DNA from 4 places in the Pseudoalteromonas sp. J2K-J599 genome. Region 1 is predicted to be linked to each of the others. Evidence: predicted binding sites of a transcription regulator. Region 1 holds the regulator's gene; each other region holds the start of a gene.

Evidence for each region. Region 1 encodes sigma-54, which starts transcription at its own class of promoters, with help from an activator protein. Its sites were predicted from a motif close to GTTGGCACGNNNNTNGNNT; they were not measured.
Region 2: the regulator sigma-54 is predicted to act here: its motif matches at 3,580-3,598, upstream of AC5NT5_RS12510 (CsbD family protein).
Region 3: the regulator sigma-54 is predicted to act here: its motif matches at 2,074-2,092, upstream of glnA (glutamate--ammonia ligase).
Region 4: the regulator sigma-54 is predicted to act here: its motif matches at 4,971-4,989, upstream of AC5NT5_RS14315 (BON domain-containing protein).

What each region holds. Positions count from the first base shown of each region.
Region 1 covers NZ_CM200271.1:626,907-634,789, forward strand. Annotated here, with positions in the region: gene AC5NT5_RS02765 (YgiQ family radical SAM protein) at 1-508, shown strand, start outside; gene AC5NT5_RS02770 (protein disulfide oxidoreductase) at 679-1,086, opposite strand; gene mgtE (magnesium transporter) at 1,289-2,647, opposite strand; gene AC5NT5_RS02780 (HPr family phosphocarrier protein) at 2,779-3,051, opposite strand; gene rapZ (RNase adapter RapZ) at 3,094-3,939, opposite strand; gene ptsN (PTS IIA-like nitrogen regulatory protein PtsN) at 3,958-4,410, opposite strand; gene hpf (ribosome hibernation promoting factor) at 4,415-4,702, opposite strand; gene AC5NT5_RS02800 (RNA polymerase factor sigma-54) at 4,729-6,228, opposite strand; gene lptB (LPS export ABC transporter ATP-binding protein) at 6,298-7,023, opposite strand; gene lptA (lipopolysaccharide transport periplasmic protein LptA) at 7,020-7,565, opposite strand; gene lptC (LPS export ABC transporter periplasmic protein LptC) at 7,555-7,883, opposite strand, start outside.
Region 2 covers NZ_CM200271.1:2,751,567-2,759,449, forward strand. Annotated here, with positions in the region: gene AC5NT5_RS12495 (hypothetical protein) at 21-365, opposite strand; gene AC5NT5_RS12500 (nuclear transport factor 2 family protein) at 381-845, opposite strand; gene hrpB (ATP-dependent helicase HrpB) at 937-3,363, opposite strand; gene AC5NT5_RS12510 (CsbD family protein) at 3,642-3,839, shown strand; gene AC5NT5_RS12515 (xanthine dehydrogenase family protein molybdopterin-binding subunit) at 3,903-6,164, opposite strand; gene AC5NT5_RS12520 ((2Fe-2S)-binding protein) at 6,161-6,658, opposite strand; gene AC5NT5_RS12525 (FG-GAP repeat domain-containing protein) at 7,073-7,883, opposite strand, start outside.
Region 3 covers NZ_CM200271.1:184,315-192,197, reverse strand. Annotated here, with positions in the region: gene typA (translational GTPase TypA) at 1-1,641, opposite strand, end outside; gene glnA (glutamate--ammonia ligase) at 2,148-3,554, shown strand; gene AC5NT5_RS00880 (DUF4124 domain-containing protein) at 3,668-4,189, shown strand; gene glnL (nitrogen regulation protein NR(II)) at 4,272-5,342, shown strand; gene ntrC (nitrogen regulation protein NR(I)) at 5,357-6,742, shown strand; gene AC5NT5_RS00865 (cyclic nucleotide-binding domain-containing protein) at 6,772-7,230, shown strand; gene AC5NT5_RS00860 (hypothetical protein) at 7,232-7,883, opposite strand, start outside.
Region 4 covers NZ_CM200271.1:3,175,950-3,183,832, reverse strand. Annotated here, with positions in the region: gene ung (uracil-DNA glycosylase) at 1-217, shown strand, start outside; gene AC5NT5_RS14335 (DUF3545 family protein) at 305-493, opposite strand; gene tal (transaldolase) at 707-1,657, opposite strand; gene yaaA (peroxide stress protein YaaA) at 1,883-2,662, shown strand; gene AC5NT5_RS14320 (mechanosensitive ion channel family protein) at 2,783-3,739, shown strand; gene AC5NT5_RS14315 (BON domain-containing protein) at 4,577-4,897, opposite strand; gene srmB (ATP-dependent RNA helicase SrmB) at 5,171-6,397, opposite strand; gene AC5NT5_RS14305 (tRNA1(Val) (adenine(37)-N6)-methyltransferase) at 6,473-7,171, shown strand; gene AC5NT5_RS14300 (DUF4153 domain-containing protein) at 7,233-7,883, shown strand, end outside.

The DNA.
Region 1 (7,883 bases):
AGAAGCCGGTAAAAAGCAGTATTTAATTCCTTACTTTATATCTGCTCACCCAGGTACAAAAGATGAAGACATGGTAAACATGGCTTTATGGCTTAAATCAAACGACTTTAAGCTTGATCAGGTACAAAATTTTTACCCATCACCTATGGCTAATGCGACGACTATTTACCATACAGAGATGAACTCTTTACGTAATATAAAAAACAACTCAGAAGTTGTTCCAGTACCTAAAGGCGCACGCCAACGTAGATTACATAAAGCTATTTTACGCTACCACGATGCAGCTGGTTGGCCAATGATACGTGAAGCTCTACGTAAAATGGGTAAAGCTAATTTAATTGGTAAAGGGCCTAACTGTTTAGTGCCAGAAGAAGGGCGCGATGAAAAATCAGGTAAAGGTGGTAAAAAAGGTGGGCGTCCGGCACTAACGCGACATACTGGTTTTAGCCAATTTAAAAAGGCAAACACTAAGCCAAAAGTGGGCGCTAATCGTCAAAGCACACGTTAGTAATTTTATTCGCTAATAGATAAGGCTAATTGCGGTACGCGTTTTTTAGCTTTTGTATACGTAAATTAAGTCAGCTTTGCTCTTTATTATCTATATTATTGTAGGTGATAAAGAGTGAGGTTTTAGAGCCCCCCTCTCTTTAGATATCCTGTGCTAAGTTTAGCTTTTTTTTAAAGCATTGATGATAACCACAAACGCAATTTAAGTGACCATAACGGCTGAATGCCGGTGAGTCCTTGCGTCATTTTATTATCTTTTAAGATTATATAAGATGGCGTGACTTGTCCCTGCCAATCGGAAAATATCTCCCCGTGTTGATCGTTAACAGTACTGAAGCTGTAGCCTTGCTCATTTAAATAATCATGCAGCTCTTGATCAGAGCCTGATTTTAGCGCGATGCTCACAACAGGGTATTTATTCTCGTTTGCGAGTTCGTTTATGGCAGGGGAGGTAATACTACAAATAGGACACCAAGTTCCCCAAAAATACACAAGCGTGGGTTTATCTTGGCTCATTGCTGCTAAATTAATGTTTTGCCCTTTATAGTCGATTAATTGTAATTGAGGATTTGCTGGCATGACAGGTTGCCGCCACCAATTGACGGCGGTATAAATGACGAAAAATATAGAGCCATATACCAGTAGACTTTTTAATATGGATACGCTTTTTTGTTTTAGCGTTTTTTTAGGTATGTCATTTTTATGTTTGGTATCCGTTGCCATAGCTACTGATTTACCCTAAGTATTTTTGCTGTAGTTTTTTACATTTAAAGCGTTTAATTTATATCAGCAACCATGTAGCAGTACCTAAAAAGGCGAATATACCAACAATATCAGTCACCGTGGTTAGCACCACACTCCCTGCAAGAGCAGGGTCTATATTCATTCTTTTAAGAATTATTGGAATACTTGCACCAGCAACACCTGCCACCACTAAGTTCATAAACATAGCGAAGGCGAGTACGCCACCAAGCATAAAGTCCCACTGCCATAGCGCAATAACACCCGCAATTAATAGTGACCACAAAATACCGTTTAGCGCGCCAATGGCCAGTTCTTTCATCATCAAGAAACGTTGGTTTGTTTGGTTTATATGACCTACTGCAATACCACGGATAACAAGCGTTAATGATTGGCTACCAGCAACACCACCCATAGAAGGGACAATACCGTTAAGCACAGCCAAAATAGGGAGCACATCTAAAGTGCCTTCAAAAAAGCTAGCTACAAAAGCAGCTGCAAGTGCGGTTAGTAAGTTAACTCCTAGCCAAACTGAGCGTTTTTTAGAGCTTTTTAGTACTGGCGCGAATGTATCCTCTTCATCATCAAGACCGGCTAGGCTTAATAAGCTATGCTCGGCATCTTCTCGGATTACATCAACGATGTCATCGATAGTAACACGACCGAGGAGTTGGTCGTTATCGTCCACCACTGGGGCCGATATCCAATTATGACGCTCAAATAATTGCGCTACTTCACTTTCATCCATTGAGATTGGGATAGACTCACAATCTTCATCCATTAAATCGCGGACAATTTTTTCTGGCGGATTAGTTAATAATGTACTCAGCGATAAAGCGCCTATAAAGCAGTTATGTTTATCAACAACATATAAATCATCTGTACCCTCTGGTAACTCACCACGCAGTCTAATATAACGAAGTACAACATCGAGTGTTACATCAGGGCGAATGGTCACCGTATCGGTGTTCATTAGCGCACCTGCTGAACGCTCTTGATATGACAGTGCTTGCGTGGCACGTTCACGGTCTTGAATGTCCATCGCGCTAACAACGTCTTTATAGACGGTATCTGGCAGGCTACGTAATACTTCACCTAAGTCATCGTGGCCCATGTCTTCAGTTGCGGCGGCAATGTGCTTAGGTTCCATTTGGGCAATAATGCCTAAACGAACATCTTCAGATAATTCTTCAAGAACATCACCCTGCACATCAGGATCGACCAATTGCCAAAGCAGTCGGCGAATTTTATGCGGTGATGATTCTAATAATAATGCGGTATCACAAGGAGCCGTTTTTGCGAGCATGCGTCTAACTTGAACAAATTGACCACTATTGAGTGACTTCGTCACCTGCTTTAGTTGCTGTAGTGGATAATCTTGTTCAAAAGCTTCTGGCATTGGCGTCCTTTATAAATTGTTATATTACTTTATGGGGGGAGGTGAGTTAACTGGCGTTACTAACCTATTTATTTTATATATCTGTTTTAATTGAAGCACTAGTAATGCGAATATTGTTTTTATAAAACAGATTATTCTTGTTCATTAAAGCGTTGTGCTATTAATTCTCCAACAGCGTGTAAAGCTTGCTCAGAATCAGGGCCTTTACAAACAACTTTAACTTCTTTTCCTTGGCTACTTTCAAGTAACATTAATGCAAGTACGCTATCGCCTGCTGCTTCTTTGTCATCTTGGAATAATGTGATTGTAGCATCAAATTGTACTGCTAATTGCGCAAGCACAGTAGCTGCTCTGGCGTGTAAGCCTAATTTGTTTTTTATTAAAAAGGTATCTTCACAATGCATAACTTACTCTACCTAAGCTGAACAGGTGATTATTCAGCTATATTATTTTTCTTGTTCGCGATGGCGAATTTTTACATTGGGATGTGTCATTGCAAAACTTTCACCGATAGTTTGCGCTAAATACACAGAGCGATGTTGCCCACCTGTACACCCAATAGCAATGGTTAAATAACTGCGGTTATTTCGTTCTAAATGCGGTAACCACGTTTGTACAAATGTTTGAATTTGCCATGTGAATTTTTGCACTATGCTGTGATTAGCTAAATAGTCTTTAACCGGTTGATCTAACCCATTTAAAGGCTTCAACTCTGGTTCCCAGTGTGGATTTGGTAAAAAGCGTGCATCAAATACGTAGTCTGCTTCTTTTGGTATACCGTGTTTAAAACCAAATGATTCAAATGTGACAATCAGTTGCTTATCTTTTTTACCTAAAATCTTTTCACGAATAGATTCAGCGAGTTGATGAACACTTAAATCAGTCGTATCTATCATAAAGTCGGCGCGAGTGGTTAATACATCAAGTAATTCTTTTTCTTTTTTGATGGCTAAATCAAGGGGCAACGAGTCTATTGATAGTGGGTGTAATCTGCGTGTTTCAGAAAAGCGTTTGATCAATGTCTGATCGTCACTATCTAAATAAAATAACGTAGGGTTTGCAAAGCCTGGTAAGTATTCAAGAATATCGTTAAATTCATCTTGTTCTTTAGGTATGTTGCGCACATCTATGCTAACAGCAATTTTATCGTAGCTATCAGACACACTGCGAACTAATGAAGGTAGTAGGTTTACTGGAATATTATCTACGCAATAATAACCTAAATCTTCTACAACGCGCAAAGCAACCGACTTTCCAGAACCGGAACGGCCGCTTATGATAATTAACTCCATTTAACACCCTTTATAAAACTATGATTGATCGACAATAACTTGGTAAAGCTCAGTATCAGATTTTGCACTGCGTAACTGTTTACAAAAATCTTTGTTGTTTAGTTTATCAGCAATGGTTGCTAGAGTCTTTAAGTGCTGCTGGTTATCGCCATCTGGTACGATGAGTGCGACGAAAATATCAACAGGGCGATTATCGATTGCATCAAAGTTTATTGGAGTTTCGCTAACGAGCACTAAAGCCAAAGGCTCTTCTGCACCGCTCATTCTTCCATGAGGAATAGCAATGCCACGTCCTATACCTGTACTACCTAATTTCTCTCTGCTCATTAAAGCATTAAGAATATCTTGTTGCGGTAAATACGGAAGTTTGTCGTGAGCAAGTTCGCTAATGAACTCTAAAATTCTTTTTTTGCTATTAAAAAGGACCGCAGCTTTGCTGCAGTCCTGGCATATAAGTGAACTTAATTTCATCATATTAGTGTCGAGCAAGCTTCTCTTTGTGTTTGATTACTTGGCGATCGAGCTTGTCGATCAACGAGTCAATAGCGGCATACATATCTTGATGTTCTGTAGAGGCAAATAGCTCAGCACCGCTTACGTGTATTGTGGCTTCTGCTTTTTGATTTAATTTTTCTACATCGAGAATGACATGAACATTATTAATATGATCAGAGTGTCTTTCAAGCTTCGCAAATTTAGTATTAATATAGTCTCTTAGTGAATCGGTTAATTCTACGTGACGACCAGTTAAGTTTAGTTGCATAAGCATTACCCTCTTAGTTTAGCGTCTTAAATCAGACTTTTACGCTGATTTGACGGTGGAATAGCAAGAGATTCGCGGTATTTTGCGATTGTACGTCTCGCTACTTTAATTCCTTGCTCAGCCAATATATCCGCTATTTTGCTATCACTCAATGGTTTTGCTGAGTTTTCTGCTGCGATTAATTTTCGGATAAGCGCACGTATTGCTGTAGATGAACATTCACCACCGTTTTCAGTACTTACATGGCTTGAGAAAAAATATTTAAGCTCAAATATACCACGGGGTGTATGCATGTACTTTTGAGTAGTTACGCGAGAAATTGTCGATTCGTGCATTTCTACCATTTCAGCAACATCATTTAAAACCATTGGTTTCATGGCTTCAGGGCCATGTTCAAAAAAGCCTTGTTGTTGCTTAACAATACAATTAGTAACTTTTAATAGCGTGTCGTTTCTACTTTCTAAGCTTTTAATAAACCATTTAGCTTCTTGTAAATGTGAGCGAATAAACTGGCTGTCGCCACTTGATTTTACAGTGCGAGACATTGCTGCGTATTGGCTATTAACACGAATTTTAGGCATGCTATCTGGGTTTAATTCGACAACCCAGCGGCCTTTAATTTTTTTAACTGACACATCAGGAATAACATACTCAGATTCTTCCCTTACAATAGTATCTGCAGGTTTTGGGTTGAGAGTATGTATTAGTGTCATTACTTCTTTAAGCTCTTCTTCTTTAAGCTTTGTTTTTTTCATTAATGTACGATAGTCGCGAGCTGCTAATAGATCAATATGCTCGGTTAAAATCATTTTCGTTTCATTAATGTAAGGTGTTTCTTTATCAAATTGATTAAGCTGAATACACAAACACTCTTGTAAACTACGTGCAGCAATACCAACAGGATCAAACAGTTGGATGCGTTTTAATACCGCTTCAATTTCATCAAGTTCAACTTCGTTATCATCTTCGTTTTCTTGATTAAAGCTTTCTAAAATCTCTTCGCAGCTTAGTGTTAAAATACCTGAATCATCGACGGCCTCTACAATCGCAATAGCGATGGCTTCATCGGTAGGGCTAAATGGCGTTAGTTGTAATTGCCACATTAAATACTCATGCAGCGTTTCAGTAGAGGCGCCTTGGTATATTGATTCGTCTTCAGGCATTGGACCTGATGAGGCTGCAGGAGCGGCACTCATGTACTCATCCCAACTGACATCCATAGCCATGTCGTCACTTAGCGTGTCTTTTGCAAGTGCTTCACCAGTATCTTGTTCGTATTCGCTCGGAGCATCATCAGCAGATGCGCTAACAGTTATGTCATCGGTATCAGCTTTTTGCTCGTTTTTACCAGCAGCGTCTTCGGAATAGTCTGCCTCTTCAACCTCTAATAGTGGATTACTGTCGAGAGCTTCTTGTATTTCTTGCTGGAGATCCAATGTACTGAGTTGCAACAAACGAATAGCTTGTTGCAACTGTGGAGTCATTGTAAGTTGCTGGCCCATGCGCAGCTGTAGTGATTGCCTCATGTATCTCTAACAATCCTTTTATGTTGTTATAATTAATACTAGCAGATGCTTAAAGACATGGCGTAAATGTTACAGCCTAAATTGCTCGCCTAAGTAAACATCGCGTACTGTTTTATCATTTAATACGTGTTCTGGAGTACCTGATGCAATCAGCTCCCCATGAGAAACAATGTAGGCTTTTTCACAAACATCAAGGGTCTCTCTTACGTTATGGTCGGTAATTAATACACCAATCCCACGATTTTTAAGATGTTCTATTATTTTCTTTATATCTAATACCGAAATAGGGTCAACACCGGCAAACGGTTCATCCAGTAATATAAATTTAGGATCTGCTGCCAGCGCTCGTGCTATTTCTACACGACGACGTTCTCCCCCCGATAATGCCATACCTTGGCTATCACGAATGTGTTGTATGCTAAATTCATCTAATAAGTTATTGAGCGTGTCTTCTCTGGCTTGTTTATTTAGTTCTTTGCGCGTTTCTAAAATGGCCATTAAGTTTTGATAAACAGTCAGCTTTCTAAAAATCGATGACTCTTGTGGTAAGTAGCCTATGCCTAATCTAGCACGACTATGCATAGGTAAAAGAGTAATATCGTTATCATCAATAGATATTTTACCTTTGTCGCTAGGAACAAGCCCTACAATCATATAAAAAGTCGTTGTTTTACCAGCACCGTTAGGGCCAAGTAAGCCAACTATACTGCCAGCTTGTACTTCAAGGCCGACGTTTTTTACAACTTCACGACCTTTATAGCTTTTTGCCAATAGTTCTGCTTTTAATGTGCTCATGGTTGACCTTTATCGCCTTTTTTACTTTTTTTAGTTTCGATCGGTACTAAAATTGTGTGAACGCGGTCAGTTGAGTTTTCATCTTTTTCGGCACTGATGAGCTGCTGCTCTATGTCGTAGGTAATGCTTTTAGCATTTATTTTTTGTCCGGCTTGCGATACTTGTGCATTACCAACAAGCGTTAAAAAACGCTTAGATACATCATAACGTACTTCGTCAGCACTGGCGCTCATAGTCGTGCCGTCTGATTGCTTTTCTTCAAAGTGCGCAGGGCTACCTGTGGCAATTAATAATTGTTTATTATCACCAAGTTCATCACGTTTGTGTACTTCGAGGCGATCGGCTGTAATGCGGCGATTACCGTGAATAATCTCAACGTTTTTCTCAAAAATACCCACATTAGCTTTCAATTGACCTTCTTGCTTGTCGGCACTTATTGAAATTTGATTGGCAGCAGGTTGCGTGTTTTGCTCTGCAGCACTACTATTAAACGCTAGTATAAGTGTAGGAATTATAAATGATTTTAATATTTTATTGGTCATAATATATGGTTCGCGTATGGTTAATTAGTTTTATCACTTCGGTTTTCAAGTCGGCTTCTAGGCCTTTACCGGTGATTTTTAAATTGGGTCCAGTGATAATGACGGGTTGCTCCGAACGCATTGTTAATAACTTTATATCAACCTGAATATTATCAGCATTGATTTTGTCTATCATGGCGTTATCGGTTAAATTTTTGGCAACCACATTACCTTCTAAAATTAATTGTTTATCTTCATATAATGTTGCTTCGTCTGCATTTATTTGCCACGTTTGTTGCTCGTTATATAAAGTAAAAATGGGTTTTTCAAAAAACGTGA
Region 2 (7,883 bases), 1.6 Mb from region 1:
TGTAATACAAAAATCTGGAACTATTTCGCTACCGAAACTTCCACTTTCGATGAAGATGAACTCGCAAGATCCAGTACTTCATAATAATTTAAGCCATCAATTTTTTTACCAATAATAAAATAATTCATTTCATTCATCATGGTTGGGTCGCCTAAAACATCTTCTGCGCTTTGCACATCAGAAAATTGAATTGCAATTAAGGCGCCTATAAAGCGCATTACATCTTGAGATTTTAATGTCTTTAAAACTTTATGAACTCCGGCCTGAGTTGACTCAGGTGTAGAACCATCAAATCTAAAATCACTTTTTGTACTAGCGCATGCACTAAGCATTAATATTGATAGTGCGATCAGTAAATGTTTCATATATATCCTTATTTTTTATTCGTGATACTTGCGTATCATCGCCACTTTACCGTTTTCAAGTTCTATTACTTCCATCATTGTGGAGGTGTATTCTATTGGCTGCTTACTTTGCGGGTGAATGCCCTTTGCATGACTCTTATAACGAATAGCAAAGCCTGTATCATTAAACACAAATGTATTAAGCAGTGTGCTTTCAAACAACGTGTGCGCACCTAAGTAAAAACTCATACCTTTGCGCATCTGCTCTTTGCCATCAGGAGTACGTGAGTCATCCGGTTGATACGGAATATGCTGATTACCAATATCATCGGTTAACAATGCAAGATAAGCCTCAAGCTCTTTAGCACCTGCGTTAGGTGCTTGTGTTGCGGTCATTGTTTTATAGTATTGCTGCGCAAATGCATTTAAGTCGAGTGGCTTTTCAGCATAAGCCGAAAAAGCAGTTACTAGAGCCAAACCTAACGTTAAAAGTAACCTCATTGACTATTCCCTGTAGTTAAAAATATTTTATAGGTACATTACCTTAGTAAGTTCAATAATCAAACAAAATCAGTTTTAAGAAAATTAACACCTACATTTTGCTCTTTACTCTATTTGTTGCAACGCTGTTGGCTGGGTCGTCTGGCCAAAAATGTTTAGGGTAGCGGCCTTTCATTTCCTTTTGCACATCGCGGTAACTGCTATCCCAAAAGTGGGCTAAATCTTGAGTAAGTTGCAATGAACGTTTACCTGGCGATAGCAGCTCCATAAGCAATGGCAATTTACCGTTGGCAAGCATAGGCGTACTGGTCAAGCCGTAAACTTCTTGCATACGCACGCTTAGCTTTGCGGGGCCATCAAGCTGGTATTCTATTTTTATATTTGAGCCACTTGGCACCGTTAAGCGCAGTGGTAACAGTGCTTTTAAAGCTGCTTGTTGTTGCCAATCAAAACAGTTTTGTAATGCTTCAAAGTAGTTAAACTTTTTAAGCTGCGTGAGCGTTTTAATATCTTCTAAAAACACGCCTAGCCACTGCGCTGCATTTTGAATAAGTTGTTGCTCGTTTATTTGCGGGAATTTATCGGGCATTAAATTACTTGCTAGGCTCATACGTATCAGCAATTGTTGCGCATCAGGTTGCTCGTTAAATAAAGCAAAACCGTGTTTAGTAAATAAGCTAAGCCACGCTTTAGCACGCTCGCTCTTATCTAGTTTTTGTTTACTAGGCTGGCTGCTGAGCGTTATAGCCCCGAGTTTCACTTCATCTTGATGAATAAAGCGCGCTGATTTTTCATCAAACTCACAACGAGTAAGTTTACTAAATAAATGCGGTAAAAATTCTTGTAACTCAAATGGGTTAAGTGCGGTGGCTGCAAATATACGCCCACCTTTGTGCCCGCCCATGGTTGCTATAGCTAAGTAATCGTCGTTGTGCCAGTAATCGACATTTAACTCAGCACCAGCACCATTGGCAAGTAAATAACCATTACCGCGTTTTTTAGCGATGCGATCGGGGTATGCCAATGCCACTAGCAAACTAATATAATGCGTATTTAATTCGCTGTTTTCGTCTTTTACTTTTAAGCGGCTTTGCCAATATTTTAACTGTTGTTTAAATACCGGATGCGGACGTTGCTGCTGGCTATGCAGCGCTAAACTCAACTCGTTTGCACTATTTACACGGCTCTCAAGTAATGCCACTAAATAAATAGCGAGCCTAAAAATACCAGGGAGTTGGTCATCAAGTATTTGTGCTTTTAATAGCATATGCGCCAAACGAATATCAGCACCAAAACCTAACATTTTACTGCCAAGCGGTGTGAGCTTACCTTTGCTATCAATAGCTTCTAGCATGTTAAGCAGATTACTTGCTTGCCCGCATTGCTGCTCAGTGGGCTTATCGAGCAAGGTTAGCTCATCAATACTGGCTCCCCACTGCTTTGCCTCAAGCATAAGTTGGCTTATGTCTGATGTGAGTATTTCGGGATTGTCATGGCTATTACGTCGCTCGAAGGTTTGCTTTGAGCCAATTCGATAAACAATGCCCGGCTCTATTCGTCCTGCACGCCCTGCACGCTGCACAGCAGACGAGCGCGATATGCTTTGTGTTGTGAGCTCTGTAACCCCTGTTTTTAAATTAAAGGTCGCTGCACGGCGCTTGCCGCTGTCAATTACAATGCGTATGCCTTCAATAGTTAAACTGGTTTCGGCTACATTGGTGGTAAGCACTACTTTGCGCATGCCGTTTGGTGCAGGAGCAATAGCAGTTTGCTGATTGGCTTTATCTTGCTCGCCAAATAGTGTTGCAACTTGGCAGTTACTGGGTAAATCGCTCAGTGCTTGTTGCACGCGTAGTATTTCAAATTGCCCGGGTAAAAATACCAATGCGCTGCCTGTTTGCTCATTAAGTGCTTGTTTTATTATGTTAGGAATTGCATCAAGCCAGCGACTTTCATCTTTTATGGGTATGTATACTTCATCTATTGGATAGCTGCGACCGCTTGATTGAATTACAGGGCAGTCAAAAAAGGCTGTATAGCGCTCTGTATCTAGCGTTGCCGACATAAGCATAATAGTTAAATCTTCACGCAGTGCACTTTGGGTCTCGAGCGCAAAGGCAAGTGAGGTATCGGCTGCAATTGAACGCTCATGAAATTCATCAAATATCAGTAAATCAATATCGCTTAATTCGGGGTCGTTTTGCAACATGCGCGTTAACATGCCTTCGGTGACTATTTCGAGGCGCGTATTAGCGCTTACTTTACTCTCGCCCCTAATCCGCAAGCCCACACTTTGCCCAACACTCTCGTTTTGGCACTTTGCTAAGTAACTTGCAATATTACGTGCAGCTAAACGGCGAGGCTCTAGCATTACAATACGTTTAAAATGTCCGTCACGCATAAGCTGTAGCGGCAACCACGTAGATTTACCCGCACCAGGCGGTGCTTGTAATAACGTAATAGGATTACTTTGTAATGTAGTAACGAGTTGTTGATATATGTCTTGAACCGGCAGCACAGCTATTTACCCTAAATTGCTTTGTGTGCATTGTAACAAAAACCAAAAATAAACGCTCAAGCTGTGGTTATAAAGGATTTAATTAAGGGTTACATAATCAGAAATAATTACAGACCGCTCTGTACATTTTTTAAGGATGTGCTCACAACATTAATCATTACTGCCTCAACAAAAACATAAAACACTGATTATTAATATAAAATAAATATTTAACTTGTTGGTACACGCCTTGCTCCTTTTATACTGAACGTTAATTAAATCTAAGTAAGGAGAAACTTATGAACAGCGATCGTATGAAAGGTAATTGGAACGAACTTAAAGGTAAGGCTCAACAAAAATGGGGCGATCTTACCAACGACGATTTAGACAAAATTGAAGGTAGCCGTACAGAGCTTGTGGGTAAAATCCAGCAGCAGTATGGTAAATCTAAAGAAGAAGCAGAGCGTGAAGTTGATGAGTTTGAAAAAACTCACTAATCGCTAACTTCTAAAAAAACCGCCATTTTGGCGGTTTTTTTGTTTAAGCTGTAGGTTATTTAGCTACGCTTTTAGCTGGTCACCTATTGGTAACTGCCTAATACGCTTTCCGCACGCGGCAAAAATAGCATTACATAATGCTGGCGCATAAACTGGTGTAGATGGCTCGCCTACCCCTGCTGGTGGTGCATCACTTGGTACTATTTCAACGTCAACTTCAAGAGGTGAGTCGCTCATACGCGGTACGCGATAATCATGAAAGTTACTTTGCTGCACGCGGCCTTTATCAAAGGTAATACCATCGCTGATTGCAGTTGTAATCCCATAAATAGAGCCACCTTGGGTTTGGTTTTTAACGGTGTCGGTGTTTACAACCGTACCCGCATCAATGGCAACCCACGATTTAATTACGTTTAAATCGCCAGCATCCGACACTTCTACTTCAACTACCGTAGCTACGTAAGTTAAAAAGCTTCTGTGTGCTGCTATGCCTAAACCTCGCCCTTTAGGAAGTTCTCGCCCCCATTTACTCATGTCAGCTACTTTTTCAATAACATGGCGCAGTCTGCCAATATCTAAAGGGTAAACCTCTTTATCGCCACCGTAATTATCGTATGTGGCATTTTGCTCAGTTACATCAACAATGCGACTCGGACCTATGGTGTCTAGTAAATAGTCTTTCTGGTCGCGACCGGCTTTGTGCGCTGCTTCGCCAATAAATGACTGAATAGCAAAGGCATGAAAAATATTTGATACAGAACGCATCCAACCAATTCGTGCTTTGGCAGGGGCATCACCGTTTTCTAACTTCATGTTAGGTGTGTTAATTGGGTTATCGGTAAACCCTAAGCGCAGTTCAAAGCTCCCTGGCGTAGTCGCCCCTTCTGAAAAGGTAGAGGTAATTGGTGAAAACGCGGTGCGGTGTAAATACGATTCTATTGCGCCATTTTTATCTAGCGATGCTTCAATGTGCTGAGCCGAAACCGCATGGTAAAAACCATGTTGTATGTCGTCTTCACGCGTCCATTGCACACGAATAGGCTTGCCTACTTTCATTGAAAGGTAAGCTGCTTCTGCTGAAAAGTCAGGTTTTGACTTACGCCCAAAACCGCCTCCTAACATGGTAACGTGAACATTAATTTTGCTCTCATCCATGCCAAGCATTGCAGCCACTGTTTTCATATCGGCTTGTGGATTTTGCGTAGCAGCCCATATATCAACACTATCTTTGTTGTACATAGCTGTTGCACACGGCGGCTCCATTGGTGCTTGAGCAAGATGCGGCGCGTAATAATCAGCTACGAGTTTATTGCTCGATTTAGCCAACACGCCCATGGCATCGCCTTTATCACGTATGTTTGCCTGTGGAGTTTGTACTGTTTTTAGTAATGACTTTTTAAATTCTTCTGAATTGTAATCGCCATTTTTGCCATCATCCCACACGACTTTTAATGCTTTACGCCCTTGCCATGCAGCCCATGTGTTTTTAGCTATAATTGCAATACCGCCTTTTGGCTGAAACTGCGGCGCGCCTTTTGGTGCAGGTATTTCAATAACATCTACAACGCCGTTTATCGCTTTTGTAGCACTGGCATCAAACGACTTAACAACACCGCCTACTACCGGCGGGCGTTCAATTATAGCCACTAGCGCTTGTGGTTCGCGTACATCGGCTGCAAATATTGCTTTACCTGTTACTAAATCGGCTAAATCTATGTGCGCCATGCCAGTATTAATGTAGCGCCATTCTTTGCGTGTTTTAAGTGTTAGTTTGTCAGCTTCTGGTGGCGTTATTGTAAGCGCTAAGTCGATTAAATCTTTATAAGTAAGCGATTTACCTGAGCTGTGTGTAACAACGTGTTGATTGGCTGTACAGGTCTGCGGGTCAACTTTCCAATACTTAGCGGCAGCGTGCTGCATCATGTAACGCACACTTGCGCCCATTTCACGCAGGCGCTTCATGTTGTAGCGAATACTGCGCGAGCCATCGGTATTTTGATCGCCATATTTAGGGTCGCCCTTACCCTGAATAACAATAACCTTATCCCACGCGGCTTCCATTTCATCGGCAACTATTTGTGCAATCGCGGTGCGAATTTGCTGACCCATTTCAGAGCGATGGCAGGTTATTTCAACCATGCCGTCTGGGCGCAGTGCAATAAATAAGTTTGCGCGTTTTGCTTGCTCAGATGGCTGCTCTAACACTCCCGCGAATGCTCTTGGTGCACTGCCTACAAAATAAGTACCGAGTACCAACGCACCTATTGCACTGGTTTTTAAAAACTTACGGCGGTTTAAATCAAAGTATTTGTTATCTTGGTTCATACTTCTTCCCCTTGTTCATTTGGGTCAAAATACTGAACACTCGCCATTGTTTTAGCAGCTGATTTAATTGCTTTATGAATGCGCGGGTATGTACCACAACGGCAAATATTTCCCGACATATTACTTACTATTTCATCATCGGTAGGGGTTGGGTTTGCAGCTAATAAGCTTGCAGCTTGCATCATTTGGCCGCACTGGCAAAAACCACACTGCGGTACTTTATGCTCAACCCATGCTTGTTGTACTGGATGGTCGCCCTGCTCGCTTAACCCTTCAATTGTCGTAATTGAACGCCCTGCTGCTGCCGCTACAGGGAATACACACGAGCGCTGAGCTACCCCATCAATATGCACGGTACACGCACCGCACTGTGCCATACCACAGCCAAATTTAGGCCCAGTTAAATTCAATTCATCTCGGAGATACCATAATACTGGCGTTGACGGATCGCCAGAAAACTCATGTTTATTACCATTAATGGTAAGCGTGATCATACTAAACTCCTTGGCAAAGCGCTTTACAGGAGGGTTCCTTGTTGCGCGAGAACTATTTTTAATTACTTACTATTTTATACTTACTACTTTTAGCCTACCACTTAGATCTGTTTTATAAAAACACTAATTATTAGAACGTTTAAACCACATTGAAATTATTAAAGTCTGATTATTAGTATTATGACTAGGCCCTGCTGACCTTTTAGATTGAAACTCACTCAACCTAGGGGAGATTTAATCACGACGGGAGGTTTGTAAACACCAAAGCGTAAATTGCCCCTAAGCAGAACCCTTAGGGCATTGCATGTTAAACCTCGAAAGATAAACAGCCCTAAATAAAAGTTTAAAAAGATTATTAATAAATAAAAAACCGCCATTTGGCGGTTTTAGATAGTGTAAATAAGCTTTTAACTATTAATTAAAATGGCGTCTACCAAATAAAACCACTGATAGCAGCATAAGTAAGTAATAAATACTGCCACCTGAGCTAGAGCCTGAATCAGATGAAGGAGTCGCTACCGTAGCAGCTTGCTTACCTTCAACGTTTATAGTCACAGTTTGAACTGCAGAACTATCAAATTTATCTTTAGCTACATAGCTAAACGTTACTATATGATCGGATTCGCTCGTAGGAGTTAGTTTAAACAATCCAGTATCAGGCTCAAATGTTAAAGTTCCTGAGTTTGGCTCGGTTACCACTTCAAATTCAAGTGTATCGTTGTCGCTATCTAATGCTGAAAAGCGACCATTCACTTCACTCTTATAAGAGGTGTTATATGTTACATTTTGAGCTTGTGGGGCTGTATTTGTAAGTTCAATAACAACATTATGAAGCTCTGACTCAACTAAAGAATCTTTCACTGTAAAGCTAACTGATACTGGCTCAACCGAGTCACCACTTGGTGAAAAGGTCACGCTACCTAAAGCAGAGTCCATTAACTGAATTTGCCCATGAGCAGGCGAATTTTTAATTTGAAATACTAATGGCTCTGCGTCTTCATCCACACCTTCTAAATTAAAGTTAAGCGGTGTATTCCAATGAGTTTGCAGTGTCATATTATTTGCTGTAGGTGCTGTATTTTTTAGCTCTAACGTTAAGCTTGATAACGCTGAACGTGAACGATCTTTTACTGTGTAGTAACTAAGCTCGTCAATGCCTACAGCGCCCGATGGTATATAAGTTAATAGACCCGCCTGTCTGTCGGTAAACTCGACCCTACCCAGA
Region 3 (7,883 bases), 440 kb from region 1:
TACGTTAGTTAACTGCTTACCTTTAAGGGCGTTAACTGTAAGGTCGTTATCACGGTTATGAATACCGATAACCATACCTTCGTATACTTCAACACCGTGACCGATGAATAAACGGCCGCGCTCTTGTAAGTTGAATAATGCGTTAGTAAGTGCTTTACCAGTTGCGTTTGCAATCATTACGCCGTTCTTACGAACACCGATAGCGCCACCTTTATGAGGACCATAATGATCGAACGTATGGTACATAAGACCAGAACCCGAAGTAAGCGTCATGAAATCAGTTTGGAAACCAATTAAACCACGGCTTGGGATCATGAAGTCTAAACGCATACGGCCTTTGCCATCTGGAGTCATGTTAGTAAGTTCACCTTTACGTAGGCCAACTTGTTCCATAACAGAACCTTGATGCTCTTCTTGACAGTCAATAGTCACTGTTTCAAACGGTTCTTCTAGAACGCCATCTACAGTACGTAAGATAACTTCTGGACGAGAAACTGAAAGCTCGTAACCTTCACGACGCATGTTTTCGATTAAGATACCTAGGTGTAATTCACCACGACCAGAAACACGGAAGCTATCTGGGCTAGCAGTATCTTCAACGCGAAGTGCTACGTTGTGTACTAATTCTTTGTCTAAACGCTCACGGATATTACGTGACGTTACAAACTTACCTTCTTTACCACAGAAAGGTGAGTTATTTACAGAGAATGTCATTGTTACAGTTGGCTCATCAACACTTAGTGGTGGTAATGCTTCAACGTTTCCTGGGAAACAAACTGTGTCAGAAATCTTAAGCTCACCAATACCTGTTACAGTTACGATGTTACCAGCGTAAGCTCTATCAGTTTCGATACGCTCAAGACCTAGGTAGCTTTGTACTGCACCAATTTTACCATTACGTGTAGTGCCATCAGCACTGATAATAGTAACTTGTTGGTTAGGAGCAACAGAACCACGTTTAATACGACCAATACCAACTACACCAACATAAGAGTTGTAATCTAGTTGAGAAATTTGCATTTGGAAGTCACCTTCAGGATCTGCATCCGGTGGTGATACTTCTTCAACGATCATCTTGAACATAGGTTCCATGTTGTCTGATGGTTCGTCTAAATCTAGTGTTGCCCAACCGTTGATTGCTGAAGCGTAGATTACTTTAAAGTCTAACTGTTCGTCAGTCGCGCCAAGGTTGTCGAATAAATCAAAGATTTGATCCATAACCCAATCTGGACGAGCGCCTGGCTTATCAATTTTATTGATAACGACGATTGGCTTTAAGCCTTGCGCGAATGCTTTTTGCGTAACGAAACGCGTTTGCGGCATTGGACCTTCTTGAGCATCAACAAGTAATAATACTGAGTCAGCCATCGAAAGTACGCGTTCAACTTCACCACCGAAATCGGCGTGTCCCGGGGTATCTACGATATTGATATGGTAGTCATTCCAAGAAATGGCTGTGTTTTTAGCCAAAATGGTAATACCACGTTCTTTCTCAATGTCGTTTGAGTCCATCACGCGCTCTTCGTTACCGCCGCGTGTTTCTAATGTACCTGATTGCTCAAGTAGTTTGTCAACCAGTGTTGTTTTACCATGGTCAACGTGCGCGATAATCGCTATATTTCTTAACTGTTCGATGCTCATATATTTACTCAGAGAAATTAAATTCTCATTGATCCTGCAAGATCTACGCACTCATCCACGCTTTCGCGAGATGTCCCAGCATAGGATTTAAAAGGGCGCATATTATCCCTCATTAATGACATGGATGAAAGTTTATCCAATATAAATTTCAAAACTTTCTCAATACTTTTACTAAGTATCTGTTTTATATATGACAATTATATGAATTAAATTTCAAATTTTTTTTGAAAAACAGCCTTTTGGCTATTTTGCTGATCTTTTTGGTACTCTTTTGCATTTAGGTTATGCTATTTCCGAGCGATTAAATTAGCAGCAAATTGTGCCCTGTAAATTTTGCACCAAAAAGGAAAATTTACGCACCAATATAGTGCGTTTGTACATTCCATTTTGATGCAACGATATTTTTTTAATTTATAAACAGCTAGTTATAAAAATGGCACAAAATCAGCTTAGTAAATCCCAAAGCAATTATGCAGCAATAACAAAACCCAATAGTTGGAGGACACATGTCACAATCGGTTTTAGATTTTATTAAAGAAAATGACGTTAAGTTCATTGATTTACGCTTTACTGACACTAAGGGTAAAGAACAACATGTATCTATTCCTCATCACCAAGTTGATGAAGACTTTTTTGAAGACGGTAAAATGTTTGACGGTTCTTCAATTGCAGGCTGGAAAGGCATAAACGAATCAGACATGGTATTAATGCCAGTTGCTGAATCAATCAAACTAGACCCTTTCACTGAAGAATCAACATTAATCGTACGTTGTGACGTAGTAGAGCCTTCAACGCTTCAAGGTTATGAGCGCGACCCGCGTTCTGTTGCTAAGCGTGCTGAAGATTACATGCGCTCTACAGGTATTGCAGATACAGTTTTATTTGGCCCTGAGCCAGAGTTTTTCGTATTTGACGACGTTAAATACAAATCAGATATGTCTGGTTCTATGTACAAAATTGATTCTAAGCAAGCTGCTTGGAACTCAGACAAAGAATATGCAGATGGCAACACAGGTCACCGTCCAGGTATTAAAGGCGGTTACTTCCCAGTTGCTCCTGTTGATGACTTCCAAGATTGGCGTTCAGCTACGTGTCTAGTTCTAGAAGAAATGGGCCAAGTAGTAGAAGCACATCACCACGAAGTAGCAACAGCAGGTCAAAACGAGATTGCTACTCGCTTTAATACAATGGTATTAAAAGCGGATGAAATCCAAGAAATGAAATATGTTATCCATAACATGGCTCACTTATACGGTAAAACAGCAACGTTTATGCCTAAGCCAGTTGTTGGTGATAACGGTTCTGGTATGCATTGTCACCAGTCACTTGCTAAAGATGGTGTAAACCTTTTTGCTGGTGATAAGTACGGCGGCCTTTCTGAAGATGCGCTTTATTACATTGGCGGTATCATCAAGCATGCTAAAGCAATTAACGCTTTTGCAAATGCCTCTACTAACTCGTACAAACGTTTAGTACCAGGTTTTGAAGCACCAGTTATGCTTGCATACTCTGCACGTAACCGTTCTGCATCAATCCGTATCCCAGTGGTTCCATCTGAAAAAGGTCGTCGTATTGAAGTACGCTTCCCAGATCCAACAGCTAACCCATACCTTGCTTTCTCAGCAATGCTTATGGCTGGCCTTGATGGTATCAAAAACAAGATCCACCCTGGCGATGCTATGGATAAAGATTTATATGACTTACCAGCTGAAGAAGCAGCAGAAATCCCAACTGTTGCAGCATCACTTGACGAAGCACTATCTGCACTCAGCGCAGACCGTGAATTCTTAACTCAAGGTGGCGTATTCACTGATGACTTAATCGATGCTTACATCGAACTTAAATCTAAAGAAGTTGAAAAGCTTAACATGACAACTCACCCGGTTGAGTTTGAAATGTACTACAGCTGTTAATTTAGCTGTATAAAATATGTGTGTTCTCAAGCCCGCTTTGCGGGCTTTTTTAATGGTAAAATTAATCAATCTCCACTAAAGTTAAGTTACCGACAAAAATGCAGGGCTGCAGAGTGAACAACAAGATTTTATTACTATTAATTGCTTTAGGATTAAGCAATTATGGTTACGCTGGTGAAACAAAGATATACGCTTGGAAAGATAAAAATGGCGTATTAGTGTTCTCTGACACCCCTCATAAAGGTGCTAAAGAGGTAAAGCTTACCAGCCAAGATCTTAATATGCCTGCAACAAATACTGACATTTTTGACGAGCAACCCCAGCCCCAACAAGCGGCCTTTAGTATTGCCATTTCCTCACCTGATCATAACCAGACTATTCGTGAAAATACCGGCACTGTTTATGTTACTAGCCGAATAAAACCACGCTTTGAAACTGGTTTTACTATACAACTTTTTATTGATGGCAAAGCACATGGCCCAGCCAGTGACAGTTCAACCTTTGCAATAAGAGATGTAGAACGTGGTGAGCACACACTACAATTAAAGCTTTTGAATAGTAAAAACCAAGTTATTGCTATAAGTGAGCCCTGCATATTTTTTATGCACCGAAAAGGGCTAAACCTAAGTAACTAAATTGGGGCATTACTAAACGTGCAGCAGTGTATTTTACTATATAACTTGCTTGTAAATATTCACGCACTAAAATGGTGCAGCTATGATTAATAATAAAAACTTTAGCCCTGAGCTACTCGGTGCTATTTGGCAAAATCAAACAACCGCTATCATGTTGCTTGATAAAAACTTCACCGTTGTCTATGCCAATACCAGTACTAGCGAACTGCTTGGCCTTGGTAACAAGCGCCTATTAGATCAGCCTTTTGATAGTCTTTTTAATTACCATTCAATCGATTTGCAGCGTATAGAACAATACTCATTAGTTGAAGGTGTAGATTGCCAGCAGCACAGAGCTGACGTGGTTTTTAGCGATTCTCGCCATGCAAAAGTAGCCGTAAGTACACGACAAATTAAGTTTGATGGCTCACTTTATATTTTATTTGAGTGGCGCCAAACCGATGACGAAATTAAGCACGACCAAGTGTCTAATCAAATGCATCAATACCAAGCAGCCCGAAATCTAATAAGAGGCTTAGCTCACGAAATTAAAAATCCTTTAGGTGGAATTCGCGGAGCGGCGCAGTTATTGCAGTATGAGGTTGATCAACAAGAAAGAGACCAATGTGCTGAACTTATCATTGAGCAAGCTGACCGATTACGCGAATTAGTTGATAGGCTTTTAGGGCCAAATCAGCTTCCGCAAAAATCGTATGGCAATATACATCAATCACTTGAATCAGTTGCACGACTAAGTACGTTAGATAATTGTTCTAACATTAGCTTGGTTAAGGATTACGACCCAAGCATTCCTGATGTATACATTGATCAAGGTAAAATTCAGCAAGTAGTATTAAACATTGTTCGAAATGCTCAGCAGGCGCTTGTAGATGGCGGTGAAATAACAATAAAAACCCGCATTAATCATCAGCATCGTCGCCCAGGTAAAGCACCTAAAAAAGCCTTGTTGATCCAAATATCTGATAACGGACCAGGTATTGATCCCAGTGTACGTGAAACACTGTTCTACCCTATGATCACCAATAAAGAAGATGGCTCAGGGTTAGGACTCTCAATAGCGCAAACGCTGATAGATCAACATGATGGCTATATAGAATGTGATAGCTGGCCTGGACATACTGAATTTAATATCTATCTGCCCTTTGCAGATTAATGTTTGGAGTTTGCATGAAAACAGTTTGGCTTGTAGATGATGATGCTTCTATTCGATTTGTACTTGAAAAAGCACTAACCCGTGCAGGGTTTAACGCAGAAAGCTTTGCTAATGCGCAAGATGTATTAAGCGCATTAAAGTTTAGTCAACCTACTGTTTTAGTTTCGGACGTACGAATGCCTGGTATGGATGGCATGGCGTTGCTTGAGCTTATAGCAGAGCAAAACCCTGGGCTGCCAGTTATTATAATGACTGCCCACTCAGATTTGGATTCTGCAGTTAATGCATTCCAAAAAGGTGCTTTTGAATACCTAGCTAAGCCGTTTGATTTAAACGAAGCAGTGGCGCTAGTCGAGAGCGCATGCAGAGCAAATTCCACTAAAAAAACTAAGCGAAAGCAAGCTCCACCAAAAAGTGCCCACATTATTGGTGAAGCACCCGCTATGCAAGAAGTGTTTAGAGCGATAGGTAAACTATCGGCCTCTAGCATGAGCGTATTAATAAATGGTGAATCTGGCACAGGTAAAGAACTTGTCGCCAGCGCCCTGCACAACCATAGCCCACGTAAAGAAAATCAATTTATTGCACTTAACATGGCGGCCATTCCAAAAGAGCTTGTTGAGTCAGAGTTATTTGGCCACGAAAAAGGCGCGTTTACGGGTGCCGATAGCGTACGTAAAGGCCGCTTTGAGCAAGCCAATGGCGGTACACTATTTTTAGATGAAATTGGTGATATGCCACTTGATGTGCAAACACGTTTATTACGCGTTCTTGCCGATGGTGAGTTTTATCGCGTTGGTGGCCATCAAAGTATAAAAGTGGACGTACGCATTATTGCAGCTACGCACCAAAACCTGGAAGATTTAGTTAAACAAGGCAAGTTTAGGGATGATTTATTTCATCGCCTTAATGTTGTGCGCCTACGTTTACCCGCTCTTCGAGAGCGTACTGAAGATATAGAAAGCTTATCGCAACACTTTTTACATAAAAGCGCTAAAGAGCTACAAGTAGAAAGCAAAGTACTCAGCCCTAAAGCAACTGAGCAATTACGCTTATTTAATTGGCCAGGCAATGTACGCCAATTAGAAAATACGTGTCGCTGGCTGACAGTTATGGCACCGGGTGAGCTTGTAAGCGAGCAAGATTTACCGCCGGAGATTCTGGATGCTTCACCAACCCAAGAAGAAGGTGATTGGCTCGATGCATTCCAACAATGGCTTAATCAAGAGCTAAAAAAAGGCAAAGAAAATATTTGGCCTGACATTCAAGCTCAACTAGAAACTCGCTTAATAAAAACAGCCCTGGCTAATTGTTCTGGTCATAAGCAAGATGCTGCTATAAAAATTGGTTGGGGACGCAACACGTTGACCCGAAAATTAAAAGAGCGCAATATTAGCTGATTAAACGCTTTTAACACATTTGGTTATTGATGAAGCTAATCGAACATATTCCATTATTCAAACAAATGGAAATTATAAACAGGCTACACTTTTTTAAAGAATTTACGCTCAGCGAGCGCCAAGTCTTATTGGAGTCGTTCGGCCTGTTATATTTAGTAAGTCAGCATCAATTTTTATTTAAGCAATACGATAACGACAAGCGCTTGTACATTGTACTTAGCGGCGCATTATTAGTATTTAAGCATAACCATTTGCTAGAACTTGGCACAATAGAGCCCGGTGAATTTATAGGTGAAGGTGCCTTTATAAATAACCGAGAGCGCAGTACCAGTGCTCGCGCTAAAACCGACACCATAGTACTTGCCATTACCCCTGAAGCACTCACCCGCTTACCTAATGTTATCCGCGAAAAAATTAAAGACCGAATTATTGAAGGTATGAGCTTGCGCATTGCCAGATTAAGCGAGCATATAGAAACTCACGGTTAGTTCAGTCCATATAAATAATTTGTAGTGAGCAATCAAGCCAGCTGGGGTTATTAACGTGAGCTGTAAACCTGTAAGTATCGGATGGTTTGGCGCCAAAGGGCGTATTTATAAGTGGTTGTGAGTGACTGTATGTTTGCGAATAATTTTTGTAATAAATGACAACGTAACCGTATAAAAACTCCCAGCCTAACCTTATAACAGCGCCACTGGGTAAGCTAAAGTCAGCATATTTATCTGTAAATGTGACAAGTAAATCATTGTACTTCTCTTCGCTGCATTGGGTTGTTCGTAACTTTTTAGGCATAACAAAGGTAGTACCCGCTGCTATATTCTTTAAATAAAAGCCTATATTGCCATCACCATAAAAGTGATTTGAACGAGTCGTGTAGTTAACTTGTGGCTTGTAACCTAGCTCTTGCATTATAGCCGCAAGTTGCTCAGTTTCTTTAGGATAAATCTTATCACTTGATAAGAGTAATGTGGCTTCACCAAAATCAGGTGGGATTGCCAGCTCTACATATTCATAAGGGAGCGATTGTACTTTTAGCGCAGCATCGAGCTGGTTGCGCTGTTCATCTTGCAAGTTTTCACTAAATACATACACGGTAGGTTGTTGGCACGCAGCTAATAGTAATGCCAACACACATATTAAA
Region 4 (7,883 bases), 1.2 Mb from region 1:
TATTAATAAGCACTGCGAAGGTGTGGTATTTATTTTATGGGGTGCACATGCACAAAAAAAGGGTAAAGGCATAGATAGCGCTCGCCATCATGTTTTAAAAGGGCCGCACCCATCGCCGCTTTCGGCGCATAGAGGCTTTTTTGGTTGTAAGCATTTTTCACAAACGAATGAGTTATTGCAAGCCCAAAAAGATAAGCCAATTAACTGGCAAATCTAATTTATTCTAAAGAACTCAAATTGTTTAAACCATTAAAAAAGGCTTCCAGATTCTGGAAGCCTTTTTGTTTAGTTGGGGCGTATTGAATTAAAAATCGAGCTCATCAATTGCAATACTGTCTGTAAAGTAGTCTAGTTCTTGTAGTTCTTTACGTAGGCGCTGTTTGTCTTTTATTGCTTCTATTTCACGCCATTTTCTTTTTTTATTTTTTTGAGAGGTTTTTCTTGTTGTATCTGGTCCTTCTAATATCTCTAATATATCGTTTAGGCTATCCATGAACTTCTCCTATTGATTTTATTGACCTCAAGAATACCTATACCACAGGCCTAGTTAAAATAGAATAAAAAAGTGACTGTTATGTTACATAAGTGTGATTGATTGATGAAGGTTTATACGAAGATTATATGAAGGTTAAATAGAGAAGTAGCCTATTTTAGGCATAAAAAAACGCCGCTATTGCGACGTTTTCTAAAACACGATTATAGCAAATTACATTGCTTTAAAACGCGCTTCTAGTTGTTCTTGTGCATCAGCAAAAGAGCGAATACCTTCAGCTAGTTTTTCAGTAGCCATAGCATCTTGGTTATGTAACCAACGGAACTGCGCTTCTGTAAGTGGCTCTGGTTTTGGCTCTTTAGGAATATCTGTTTCTAGCAAGTATTCCTGTGCGCCTTCAAGGTTACCTAAATCTTCTAAAAGATTAGGGCTAATTGTTAGCTTGTCGCAACCAGTAAGAGCAATAATTTCGCCTGTATTACGGAAACTTGCACCCATCACAACTGTTTTGTAGTCATGGCGTTTGTAAAATTCAAAAATGCTGCGTACAGACTGAACACCTGGATCTTGTAGCGGATCGGTTGGTTTTTCCATACCGTTAGCAACATGCCAATCTAAAATACGCCCTACAAATGGCGAAATTAGAAATACGTTTGCATCGGCACATGCGCGAGCTTGGGCATCGCTAAATAATAAAGTAAGGTTACATTTAGTACCTTCTTTTTCTAGTTGCTCAGCGGCTTTAATACCTTCCCACGTAGACGCTACTTTGATTAAAATTTTGTCTTTGCTTACACCTTCTTTTTCGTAAAGGCTAAGTAGAGTATGTGCTTTATCAATAGTCGCTTGCGTATTAAACGAAAGGCGTGCATCTACTTCAGTAGAAATATAACCAGGTACAATCTCACTAATTTCTTTACCAAGTAACACAGCAAAGTAATCACATGCTAGTTCAAGTTGTTTAGCTGGCTCTTGCTCGGTTTCTTTTGCATAGCTCCAAGCTTTATCTAGGTAAGGCTTATATGCTTCAATCTCGCTCGCTTTTAATAAAAGCGACGGGTTTGTAGTTGCATCTTCTGGTTGATGCTTTTTAATAGCTTCAATATCACCAGTGTCGGCTACGATAGATGAATGTTGTTTTAGCCTTTGTAGAGCTGAAGTCATTTGCTTTCCTCATTCCAAGCAAGTTAAAAGAAAAATCTAATCACTCTTAATATATACAATCCATACTGCAACAGTGTGACAATGCTTGATAGGTCTTATGTCCTTATCAATAGAAAAACGGCAATGCATGAGTTATTAAGAGAGGATTTATTTAAACAAAACGTGCTTTTCGTTTCATTTAATGTTGAAATTGACACTAAATAAATTACAAGTCAATAGCTAACTATGATCACTGTTATTTCACCTGCAAAAAATCTTGATTACGAAACGCCACCCGCAACAGACAAGTTCACTCAGCCTGAATTACTAGAGCACAGCGAAGAGCTCATGAAAGTATGCCGTGAACTAACACCAGCGCAAATTGGCAGTTTAATGAAAATTAGCGATAAGCTATCTGGGCTTAACGCAGCACGCTTTAGCGAGTGGGCGCAGCCGTTTACTCAAAGTAACGCTAAACAAGCAGTGCTTGCCTTTAATGGCGATGTATACGGCGGTTTAGATGCAAGCACGCTTAAAGCTAGCGAGCTTGATTACGCACAAAACCATTTACGTATACTTTCGGGTTTATACGGTTTATTAAAACCACTTGATTTAATGCAAGCTTATCGCCTTGAAATGGGCACCAAGCTTGAAAACTCGCGTGGCAAAAACTTATACGAGTTTTGGGGCAGCGTAATAGCGAACAAACTAAACGAAGTATTAAAAGCACAAGACGCACAATACCTCGTTAACCTTGCTTCAAACGAATACTTTAAAGCGGTAGATAAAAAAGCATTAAATGTACAAATTATTACCCCACACTTTAAAGACTGTAAAAACGGTCAATACAAGGTAATTAGCTTTTACGCTAAAAAAGCACGCGGCATGATGGCGCGCTACATTATCGAAAATAAAGTAACGCAATTAAGTCAGCTTAAAGAGTTTACTGTGGCGGGTTATTACTTTAGCCCTGAGGCAACAGTTAAAGAGCTTGAGCCGGTATTTATGCGCGACGAACAAAATTAGGTCATAAGCTTAAATAAACAATTGAAAAGCCATGCATTGCATGGCTTTTTTGATACTGGCGTTATATTTGCAACTATATCTAATATTAATGAGATTATTAATTAAATAGGTGCAAACAAAATGATCAGTATTCCGTCAGTTGGCGAAGCCGAAAAACTAATAGAAGAAAAGCTCGGAGGGTGGTTTGATGTTGTCATCAGCCATATCCCTAATTTTATAGTGGCAATTGTAATTGCCATAGTATTTTCAATATTGGCACGCTTTGCTGGCAAGCTGATGAAAAACGTATTACGCCGCTCACTCGACTCAACGCAAATTGCCGATTTAATGGCGTCAATATTTAAAGTTATTGTGTTGTGCATAGGTTTATTTATAGCGCTCGATTTTGTTGGCTTAAAAGGCACCGTTACTTCGCTACTTGCTGGTGCGGGTATTGTGGGTTTAGCCATTGGTTTTGCGTTTCAAGACATGACCGAAAACCTAATTGCAGGTATAGCAATGGGTGTACGTAAGCCATTTAAAACAGGTGATGTCATAGAAACCGATGATGTGTTTGGTTCGGTGCATTCTATAAACCTACGTAACACGCTAATAGAGAGCTTTTACGGGCAATTAATACTCGTACCAAATAAAGTCTTATTTAGAAATGTACTCAAAAATTACACTACGCTAGGTATAAGGCGCATAGAAGTACCCGTAGGTATTTCGTATGGCGACGACATAGAAAAAGCAAAAGACGTTATAGTCGATAAAATTAACGAATTTGACTTTGTAATACGTAAAGACGAAACCGCCGTATACGCTGAAGGTTTTGGCGACAGCAGCATTAACTTACTGGTGTGGTTTTGGATTAAATACCCAGGCGAGCCTGACTTTATGACGGTACGCCACAAAGGTGTTGTTGCCGTTAAGCAAGCATTAGACGAAGCTGATATTAGTATTCCATTCCCAATTCGTACGCTCGACTTTGGCATTAAAGGCGGTGAGAAACTCGATGCCATGATAAGCGATAAAATAAGCCAGCAGTCATCTAATAAAGATAGTAGCGACGGTGCTGACTCTAGCCAAAGTGAGTAATTTAGTTAAAGCTCATTAGGCAAAAGCATTGGGAAATAGTTACTTACCAACAGCGCATTTTTACAGAGTAAAAATGCGCTTTTTTTATAAACGGATTATTAGCTAAAAGTTTAAATATCTAGTTTGTGTTTATTTAATATCAATTCTAATTAGTTGCGTTTGGCCATGGGAGTATTAACAAGTAAAAGTAGTGTTTACCCAACGATTTTCTCACTGCCTTTGCTGCACACTCTGAAATAACGCCCTCATCTATTTCAATAACTAAATCATCCTTTTTAAGCCCGTTAGGTCGGCTAAAGAATCTGTGTAAGCTTTTTCAGTATCAATTGGGTTAACTTAAGGGTTAAAAGAGCGAAGACAAACACGCTAGCATCAATTCTAAATTTATCTTCATAAGTATAAGTGTGAGCTATCGTTTTAAGGGGAGGAATAATCGCATTGCTTAGGGCGTGTTGACCTTTGTTGATTGAAATTTGTTCAATCTAGGGGCGGTTAAATCGCGGCGCGAGGTTTGTAACCTAGTGGGCTAAGTAAAAACCGAGCAACAAAGAGTTAATCGTCCCTAGAAAGAACCCAAAGGGCAGCGCATGTTTGGCATTTATGCTGCGTTATCGCCTATTTATGGGGAATAACCACACTACATAGGCTCTGCCTTGCCTAAAAACCAAACATACAGCTGCAAAATCAATCACGAAAGGTCTACACGCCCGAGGTTTTGTTTTATCTTTTTTATAGCAGCAAAGCTTGCCTTAAACTGAATATAAAAAAGCGCAGCTTGTGTTGGAGTAACAAGCCGCGCTTATGAATTAGTTATACGAATAAGTTTTTTGGTGCGTATTAAATAACGCTAATTTTGTTACGAATGATTTTAACCCCATCTATATTTTCTAGAAATTTTTGAGCTAGTGCGCGCTGAAAACCAGTTTGTGCTTCACCGTATAAATCTACTTCACCATTTTTTACCTGCACACGAATATCACTTAACGCTAGGTTAGGATTAGTTCGTAGGGTGTTGGTGATAGTTTGTTGTAGGTTAGGTTGAGTGGCTACACTGCTTACTACGGCCATGTTGGTTGCTGCACTTACCTTTGTAGCGCAAGCTAATAAAAATAAACAACAAAATGATACTAAAGCGATAGTTAACTTGAAGCGGTTCATAACTTAATCCTTACATTACGGTGAATAGTGCAGCCACAAAATGGAAATTCCATCGGCTAGGTTATCTTTGTAGTTACAATTTCGGTGCCAATATTAACGCTATGAAATATAAGGGAATTTTATTAAGTGGGAATTCAGGTGGGCAAAAATTACATTTAAATGAGTATGAGTTACATGCTTGGGTTACATATGTAACAGGTACAAACATCAGAGCCTGTAAGGCTTGCATTAAAAAAGCCGACAAAAGTCGGCTTAGAATAAAAATATGTTAGGTTACTTTTTCTTTTTAACCTTAGCCTTTTTCTTGGCTTTCATTTTTGCTGGATCTTTACGCTTTTTAGCCGGCGGCTTAGCTTCTTTATGTTGTGGCTCAACACCTTTAATTACACGGCGTTTTAGTTTTTGTTCAACGTAGCGCTCTACTTTATATAAAATACCAATGTCGTGTGCTTCAACTAATGATATTGCAATCCCTTTTTTACCAGCACGGCCAGTACGACCAATACGATGTACGTATACGTCGGCAGTACGCGGCATATCAAAGTTAATAACGTGGCTGATGTCAGATACGTCAATACCACGTGCAGCTACGTCGGTAGCAATTAAGATACGTGTTTTGCCACTGTGGAAGTTTTCCATGGCTTTCATGCGTTTGTCTTGTGGCATTTCGCCGCGTAACCAAGCTGCTTTAACGCCGTTATTGGTTAGCTCGCCAATCAGTGTTTCTAAACGCTCACGGGTTTTAACAAACACAATTGCTTTAGTCACGTCTGGACCATTTAAGGTATTTACTAAAAGCTCTAGTTTGTGATGATAGTCATCGGCTAAATGTACCCACTGGTGAATTTTAGCTTTTTCTTTACGTGACGATTCAGCTTCAAGCAGTGCAGGGTCGTTTAATGTTTTTTCAGCAAATCTTTCTACGCTGTCACCTTCGAGTGTTGCTGAGAATAAAAAACATTGGCGACGATTTTTAGCTTCGTCACAAATACGGCTCATTTCTTTTTTGAAACCCATGTCTAACATGCGATCTGCTTCATCGATAATAAGCATTTCTACGTGTTCAGCATGAAAGTTTTCGGTTTCTAGGTATTCCATTAATCGACCTGGTGTGGCGATTAAAATATCGTTATTTTTTTCGAAAATTTCTTTATGCGTGCCGTAGTTAATACCGCCTGTTACTACACCAATTTTTAGGTGTGTGCGTTTAGCTAACAGTTCACATTGTTCATGAATTTGATAAGCCAACTCACGAGTCGGGGTCATAACGAGGACGCGCGCAAAACCAGGATCACGACGTGGGAAATCCAGTAAGTACTGAATAGCCGGAATTAAAAATGCCGCTGTTTTACCTGTACCAGTAGGCGCAGATGCTAAAATATCGCGCCCCTGTAGTGCTTCAGGAATAGCTTGTTGTTGAATGCTGGTTGGCGTCTCGTAGCCCATTTTATTAATGGCATCGAGTAGCTTGTTATCAAGATCAAATTCAGAAAATTGCATAGAGTGTCTAAAATAAGGGACAATTACCCTGATTATACGCGCTATGCTGCGCTTGGTGAATGAAAAGGTGAAAAAATGTCTGGTTTTGTATTTAAACAATTTAAAGTTGAACACGACGACTGTGCAATGAAAGTTTCTACCGATGGCATTTTGCTTGGCGCATGGGCTAATTTAAGCGGTGCAAAGTCATTACTTGATATAGGCACAGGGACCGGCTTACTAGCATTAATGTGTAAGCAGCGCAGTAATGAGCTTGATATAACTGCGGTAGAAATTGACGAAAGCGCCTATACCCAAGCATTACAAAATGTAGCTAATAGTCCGTGGCCAACAATAAGTATTAAGCACCAAACTATTCAAAGCTTTAGTAGTGAAGTTAAATTTGATGTTGTTATCTCTAATCCACCGTATTTTAATCACAGTTTAAAAGGCGATAATGCTGCGCGTAATACCGCACGCCATACCGACGGCTTAAGTTTTGAAGAGTTAATAAATGCCTTTAAACGCTTAAGCCATAGTGGTTCTCGCTTTAGCTTAATACTCCCAAGCGTTGAAGGCGCATTATTTATTGAGCTTGCTACTCAAAATGGGCTTTATTTAAATGCTCATTGCCAAGTAAAAGCCACGCCTAATAAAGATATTAGCCGCAGTTTAATGGCATTTAGCTACGTAAAAAGCGATATAGAAACATCAATTCTGTGTATTAGAAACTTAGATAATACCTACACCGCTGATTATATAGCTCTGTGCAAAGCATTTTATTTGAAAATGTAAAGCAATTGTAAAATAGGAACGAATAACGCAAACTGACTAAAACCTATTGTTGAGAACAGATATGGATAGTCAGTTACCAAAATCTTTTATAATTATACTTGCCGTATTACAGGCTATTGCTCTTACCCTTTTGTATAGCAGTATAGAAAATAATGTGTGGCCAGCAACAAGCCCTACATGGTTAGTCTCACTTATTACATTTTCTATGAGCTTTCCTTTATTAATGCTAATGACCGTTAATAAAAATAATATAAAAACGTCGTTGCTTTTAATCCTTCCTTTTTCCTTGTTGTTATCTTTATTGGGGGCGTATGTTGGCTTTCAGCAAGAGCCTCAAGAGTACGTAAGTAATAACACTTTAATGTCAGTTTTTATTTTTACTAGTTTAATAGCTGGCTTTAAAGGCCTTATGTACATACAACAATTTGGTAGCTCAGAAAATGTTAGTTACAGTCGTTTATTTAAGCTCTCTTGGCGTAATTTTATAATATTTGGAGAATGCTGGCTGTTTGTACTTATTTTTTGGGGAATTCTAAATTTAGGTGCGGCTTTATTTGATATTTTAGATATAGAATTTTTCTCTGAGCTACTAAGAAATGAATGGTTTTGGATCCCAACCTTAACGCTCGCATTTGCCTTTGCGAGTGTCATATTTAGAAAGCTTTTGAACATTGAAGATAATATCGCTTTTTTACTACAAACTTTAATTAAG